DNA from 2 places in the Arthrobacter russicus genome. Region 1 is predicted to be linked to the other one. Evidence: riboswitches for the same ligand, from Rfam matches in the RefSeq annotation. Region 1 holds a riboswitch; the other holds the start of a gene.

Region 1 (3,397 bases):
TCCGCGAGGATCGAGGCCTTCCCGGCCAGCACAAGGATCAGCGCCCGGCGGAAGGTGACTACCGCCAGCGGTTCGTATCCAGCATTCAGCACAAGGGTTCGCATATGCGTTCCTCATTCAGGCTGACCCGGAGTCTTCTCGGCGGAGCCGGCTGCCCTGCCGCAGCCCCGGGTCGTGAACTCAATCCAAGCCTAGGCCGAACCCGCGCATTTGAGCGAATCCCCAGTCCGGAACGGTCCACGTGTCGGGAAGAATTCACCCCGCGGCAACCTTCACCGGCTTTGCTGCCGGGCAGTGGAACCGGAACGTTCTGTCCCACTGAGTTCGCCAGCTCGGTGGGACATACCCGCTTTGTCCCACTGAGTTCGCCAGCTCGGTGGGACATACCCAACCGAAAAACTAGCCAATACGCCAGCAGGCCCGCACCGTTGCCGGTGCGGGCCTGCTGATGGAATAAGCGGACTAGCGTCCGATGGCGATGTAGTAGTCCGGCGGGCCGGTCGGGATGTTGACCGAGGCGACAACCGTCTGGTTGCCGAGCCAGCCACCGTGCACGGCCTGGCCGTTGCCGATGTAGATGGCCACGTGCTGTCCGCCGTAGCCGTTGTTCGAGTAGTAGGCGACGTCGCCCGGCTGCGCTTCGGCGGCGCTGATGACCCGGCCCAAAGACGCGAAGGCCGAGGGGCCCATCGGGGTGGTCGGCAATCCGGCAGACCGCAGGGCGGTCCGCACCAACGCGGTGCAGTCCTGGGTGACGCCGAGCTGGGCGAGCGCCGAAGCAACCACCACAGCGCCGGCACCGCTCGCCGCGACGTTAGCCGGGGCAGCTTGGCTGGGCGCCGGGGCTGCCGGTGCAGCCTGGCTGGCGGCGGCCGGAGCCTTGCTCGCGGTGTTGCTCTGCGGCGCCACGGTCTGCTTGACCTTCACCGGAGCGGGCGCCGAAGAAACCGTGGGGCTTTCGAACGCGATCTGGACCGCAGCCGAGGCGGTGACCGCCGGAGCCGTCGCGATGTTGAGCGTGGTCGGAGCCGACTCGCGCTGGCCGACGGTCGGCTCTGCCGCGTTCGCGGCGATACCGGTGGTCAGGACCAAGCCGGAAGCGGCGGCGATGACAGCGGCCTGGCGACCCACTCCACCTGCGTTTTCGCTGACCGCTTTCGCGATCACTGCGATGGAGTTGGTTTTGGTGTCCGCGCGGTGCCGCGCAATTCCTACTCGACTGCCCATTGAGTTTCCTCTTTCAATTTACTCAGTTTTGGTACTTCCCGGCGGTTGTCGTAGCGGGTCGCCGGCCCCGTGCTGAAGCTTTGCGGTTAGCGCAGCGTGTAGAAAACCGAAGATCCGACTTCGGCGACCGAGGTGATCAAGGTGCCCTGCGAGGGGTTGAGTGCGCCGATCTCCATGCCGTTGCCCAGGTAAATGGCAACATGGCTCCCGCCGTTCTGCACCACCAAGTCGCCCGGCTGCGGGGTGGAAGTCTGCTTCATCACGTTCCACTGGTTGGTCCGCGGCAACGAGATCCCGGCCTGGGCATAGGCCCAACCGGTGAAGCCCGAGCAGTCCCAGCCGTTGGGTGTGGTGCCGCCCCAGACGTAGGGCTTGCCTTTTCCGCTCAGTGCATAAGCGACGACGGCAGCAAGGCCGGCACCTGCCTGGACATCAGCGGCTTCCGTGGCAACGGGCTTCTCCGCCGTGGCCGTGGTGGTGGCAACCCGGTCCGACTGCACTGCGGTCCGCGTGCTGATCGCCGGCTTCGGCGTAGAGCTCGTGGCCGGACGGTCGAAGACTACCGTGGCGTCTGCTGCTGCGGTGACCGTCTGCGCGGCGATCTTGAGGCTGCTACTGGCGTTCTCCGCAGAGGCCCGACCGGTGTCTGCGGCTTCAGCCGGCAGACCCAGGCTGGTCACGAGCCCGGTGGCAACCACTACTACTGCGGCCTGACGGCCGAAGCTGCCCGCATTGGACGCTACTGCTTTTGAAACTGCAGTCAGCGGATTAGTGCTGACGTTGGCCGCGCGATGGCGACCGATAGACGTCTTAGACGACACGTTTAGCCTCTCCCAAAGCCTGCGAGGTAAGCTGTCGGATTCGGATGGGAGTCACCCGGCCGCATCAGCTCCTTCCGGAGCATCTGCGACTTCACCCCAAGGACTTCCTAAGAAGCCCGCATGTGGTTCCCCCGCCTCTGCCAGACGAATGTTGCGAACGGACCTCGAGCGGTGGCAGAGCTAGGCAATCTGCTCGAGGACACCAGCTTCTGGAAACGCCGGTGCAGATAAGACGCTACAGCAGTTTCCATCGAATGTCACATTCCGGTTACGGAAATTTCATTCCAAGGGATGATTTCGTGACCTATCGTTATTTAGTACAGTGGGCAGCGCAAATCCGCCCGGCATGCGGCCGGCCAAGGGAGCAGCTGCTCAGAGCCAGCCTTGCGGGTCTACGGTCTTGTCATTGACCATGACCTCGAAGTGCAGGTGGCAGCCGGTCGAGTTGCCCGTGGTTCCGGTCAGCGAGACCACATCGCCGCGACTGACTTTCTGGCCCACCTTCACCTGCAAGGACGAATTGTGGTTGTACGTCGTGGACAGCCCGTTCCCATGGTCGATCACCACCCGGTTGCCACCGCCGAAGGGATCCCAGCTGGCGAAAGTCACGGTGCCGCCGGCAGCGGCGTAAGCCTGGGTGCTGCATGCGGCGACCAGATCCTGGCCGGTGTGCAATTCCCCGCTGGCTCCGGTCAGCGGACTGACCCGGTACCCGAACGGCGAGACGACGGTCATCGACGCGAGAGGCGCGGACAGCGTTCCCTTGGCGGCAGCCGGCGCCACCTTGCTGGCCGAGGCGGAAAGCAGCTGACGCAGTTTGCCGTCCGGATCCGCCTTGCTCGTGGTTTTGGTTTCGCTGAAGTCCAGGACCGCATCCGCCGCGGCGCTGATCGGCGCGGAACTCAGCGGAACGCCGTCGGCCACCGGCACCGTGGCCGGCGCGGTTCCCACCGTGCTCGGCGCCACGAACGCCAGCGCCAAACCGGCTGCGGCCAGGGCGATGCCGCCGCGTTGCGCGGTTTTGGCCGAACGCAGACCGGGCCGGGACGCCGGGACGGCCGCCCGGCGTCGGACCCGGCGCGCTGCTGCCCGATTCAACTCCTGGGCGGCCACGCTGGGCGTGGCAAGAGAGCGGTTGGAGTTCGACGCCGGTGCGGTGGCCGGCGCAGGCGGGATCACCGGCGCCGGACGGCTGCCGGCTTCCGGCGCGATTGCGCCCAAGCGGGCCCGCCGGGCAGCGTCCCGGGGGCGGAGCCCGGAAGCGCTTGCCGTCGCCTGGAACGGAGTCTTCGGAACCTGCGCGACGGGTGCGGTCACCGCCTCGGCCGCGGCGAAGGGTGCCGTTTCGG
Region 2 (3,397 bases), 670 kb from region 1:
CCGCCCTTGGTAGGCCCGTCCAAATCACAAGTTCAGTGGGCTCAGACGTCCCTGCCCACTGAACGTCGCGATTGGACGGGCAGCGGGGCTGTTTTGCCGCTGTGTGTTGCAGAAAGTCCGAGCCGGCTGCGCGGTTCGGGGATATGCTCTGAATATGGACCAATTCCAGCCCCCCAGTGTGCCACCCGGACCCGCGAATCAGCCGCAGCACGGCGAACCGGAGCAGCCGAATCAAGCAGCCCCGAGCCAGCCGCAGCAAAGTCAGCCACCGTACGGTGCTCCACAGCCGCCTTATGGCCAGCAGCCCGCTGGTCAACCGGCCATTGGCCAACCGCAGCCGCCGGCCTATGGCCAGCCGGTGAACCAGGCGCAACCACCGTACCCGGGCCCGCAAGGCGAACCGCAACAGCAACCGCCTTATGCTGCGCCGCAACCGCAAGCTCCGTACGGCGCCCCACAAAGCCAAGCGCCCTACGGCCAGCCGCAGTTCCCGGCGTACCCGGGGAACTACGCGGCGCCGCAGCTGGCCGAGGTGGAGCGGCCGCAGAGCATCAAGATCGCGGTGCTGTTGATGTATGTCGGTGCCGCTTTGGCCCTGATCGGCGGAATCTTCGGCCTGTTCACCGTGGAGCTGGGAATTCAGCTGGGCCTGAACAGCACGGACGTGCAGCTGAGTGCCCGCGAGTACGAGGCTGCGGCGACGATCGCGCGGGTTGTCGCCTATGTCGGCGTGATCTTCGGCATCGTGGTGGGCACCGGCTTGTGGATCTGGATGGCCATGGCGAACAACGCCGGACGGAAATGGGCTCGGATCCTGGCCACGGTTTTCGCGGCAATCGGCATCATCGGCGGGTTGGTCTCGTTGATTTCGAATTCTGCCAACCACACCCTGGTCCTGGCAAACATGATTTTCGGGATTCTGACCCTGATCGTTTCGGTGGCTGCACTGGTGTACCTGTGGCTCAAGCCGTCAACGGAGTACTACAACTTCAAGAGCCAGAAGATCACCTATTAAATCAACAGCGGTTGGCGCCGTGTGGCGCCAACCGCTGTTGATTTAAGCATCGGCTGCTCAGTACCAGCCGACCGCCTGCGATTTGCCCCAGGCTCCGCAGGGGCTGCCGTAACGCTGCTTGATGTAGCCCAGGCCCCAGGTGATCTGGGTTTTGTAATTGGTCCGGTAATCGGCGCCAGTAGTTGCCATCTTTTCGGCCGGCAGCGACTGGGCGATGCCATAAGCCAAGGACGACGGGTTCTCCGCAGTGGTCCGCCAACCCGATTCGCGGGTCCACAGTGACACCAAGCAGGACATCTGGCTTTGATCCCAGCCGAAGCTGCCCAGCTGCGAGGCGGCGAAAGCCTGGGCCGCTTTGGGGTCGTTGACCGCCTGGATTTCCGAGGACGCGGCATCGGTGGTGCTGCCCGCCTTCTTTTCCGCCGGGATCGACTTGGAGGCCACTCGGGCGAAGTCGAGGTTTGCTGCGGCGTTCGCGGTGATCGCGGTGGCAGCGGCGTTCTCTGAAACCACTTGCGGTTCGGGGGTGTTGGCTTGGCCGGTGGTCGCGATGCCGGCGACCATGACGCCGGCCACGGCTACCGCGGCGACGCGCTGGGCGGGAGCTTTCGGCGTGGCGTCCCAGAGCTGGCCCAAGGTGCCTTTTTGCGGCGTGGCACGACGGCGTCCCCTGCTGGAACCGGAAGAATTCCGCGGCGCCGGTCCGGAGTTGCTTTCACCGGGCAAAGCGGCGTGCCGCGCGAGCGTGCGGCGTGACGAAGTGGTCACGTAGTGGTGCCTCTCTCTTTGCCTGCGAGGTGAGCTGTCGGATTCGGATGGAGAGCATCCGGCCTTGAATTTCAAGGCTTCACCCCAAGGCCGCCCAGGATCGGCAGCCGAAATTGGTTTCCCCGTCTCTGCCGGTATTGCTGGATCCATCCGGTAGCGGCAGAGCTCGGCGAACTCCCGGAGGCCGTGCCTGCTGTTGCCGGCACTCAATACACGATACGTGAGGTTGCCGGAGAAGTCACATTTCGGTAACAGGCGGAAGACTCCCATATTTACTTAGCAAAGCTAATGACCTATGCTAAGTAAATATGGAAGCCAGGAAGAAAAGCGCCTCGCTCGCGGTGGAACTGCGGATGGCGATCATGCGCACGTCACGCAGGCTCCGGGTGGAAGCCACGACGGAATCGATCACCGCGGGCCAGTTCACCGTGCTCGCCCTGCTGGGCCACGGTCCGTTGACTTTGCGCGAACTGGCGGATGCCGAACACGTCCAGGCGCCGTCGATGACCCGCACGGTCAACGGACTCGAAGCGGCCGGGCTGGTCAACCGTTTGCCGCACCCCAGCGACGGACGGCAAGTGCTCGCGGAGCTGACCGCGGCCGGCCGCGAAGTGCTGACCGACACCCGGCAACGCCGGAACGAGTGGCTGGAAAAGCGGTTGGCCAAACTGAGCAATGAGGAGCGCAAGACGTTACGGGAAGCAGCGGAGATATTGCAGAAAATGGCCGCCAAATGACCGGAGTTGCCGGATGACCCGCATGTTCAGCGCGATGAAGGTCTTCAACTACCGGTTATGGGTCACCGGCGCCCTGGTGTCCAATATCGGCACGTGGATGCAGCGGGTCGCCCAGGACTGGCTCGTGCTCACGGTGCTGACCGACCATTCGGGAACCGCGGTCGGCATCACCACCGGTCTGCAGTTCCTGCCAATCCTGATCCTCGGACCCTGGGCCGGCTTGCTGGGCGATCGTTACTCGAAGCGGAAAATCCTCCTGATCACCCAAACCGCGATGGGTTCCTGCGCTTTGATTTTGGGTCTCCTGGTGGTCACCAATACCGTGCAGCTGTGGCACGTCTACTTGCTCGCACTGCTGCTCGGCGTCGGCAGCGCGATCGACGCCCCGTCGCGCCAGGCCTTCGTCTCCGAAGTGGTCGAGGCCCCGGACGTGCCCAATGCCGTCGCGCTCAATGCGACTTCGTTCAATCTGGCCCGTTTGGCCGGCCCCGGTCTGGCCGGCCTGCTGATCGCCTGGTTGGGCACCGGCCCGGCCTTCCTGATCAATGCGGCGAGCTTCGGCGCGGTGATCATCTCGCTGGCCAAGATGCGCCCGGCAGAACTGCACCCCTCGGCCAAAGCACCACGCGGCAAAGGGCAGATCCGCGAAGGCCTGCGTTACATCAAACAGCGCCCGGACCTGCTGATGATCATGATTCTGGTCAGCCTGGTGGCTACGCTGACCATGAACTTCCAGATCACCAATGCCTTGATGGCCACCGCCGTCTTCAACCAGGGGCCAGGCGAATACGGCCTGCTCGGTACCGTGATGGCGGTGGGCACGCTGGCCGCGACGTTGATCGCCGCGCGGCGCAAAAGCGTCCGCATGGCGTACATC

The links. A riboswitch is a leader RNA that binds a small molecule or an ion and turns the genes downstream of it on or off. The one in region 1 is predicted to bind cyclic di-AMP.
Region 2: it holds a riboswitch for cyclic di-AMP, as region 1 does, so the genes downstream of both, JOE69_RS10565 (aggregation-promoting factor C-terminal-like domain-containing protein) here and JOE69_RS07445 (C40 family peptidase) in region 1, are expected to answer to the same signal.

The regions. Positions count from the first base shown of each region.
Region 1 is NZ_JAVDQF010000001.1:1,589,064-1,592,460, forward strand. Features, by position in the region: gene JOE69_RS07435 (HNH endonuclease) at 1-104, opposite strand, end outside; gene JOE69_RS07440 (C40 family peptidase) at 463-1,227, opposite strand; gene JOE69_RS07445 (C40 family peptidase) at 1,314-2,048, opposite strand; cyclic di-AMP (ydaO/yuaA leader) riboswitch at 2,051-2,214, opposite strand; gene JOE69_RS17850 (M23 family metallopeptidase) at 2,421-3,397, opposite strand, start outside.
Region 2 is NZ_JAVDQF010000001.1:2,255,032-2,258,428, forward strand. Features, by position in the region: gene JOE69_RS10560 (hypothetical protein) at 359-1,015, shown strand; gene JOE69_RS10565 (aggregation-promoting factor C-terminal-like domain-containing protein) at 1,073-1,783, opposite strand; cyclic di-AMP (ydaO/yuaA leader) riboswitch at 1,789-1,930, opposite strand; gene JOE69_RS10570 (MarR family winged helix-turn-helix transcriptional regulator) at 2,092-2,520, shown strand; gene JOE69_RS10575 (MFS transporter) at 2,534-3,397, shown strand, end outside.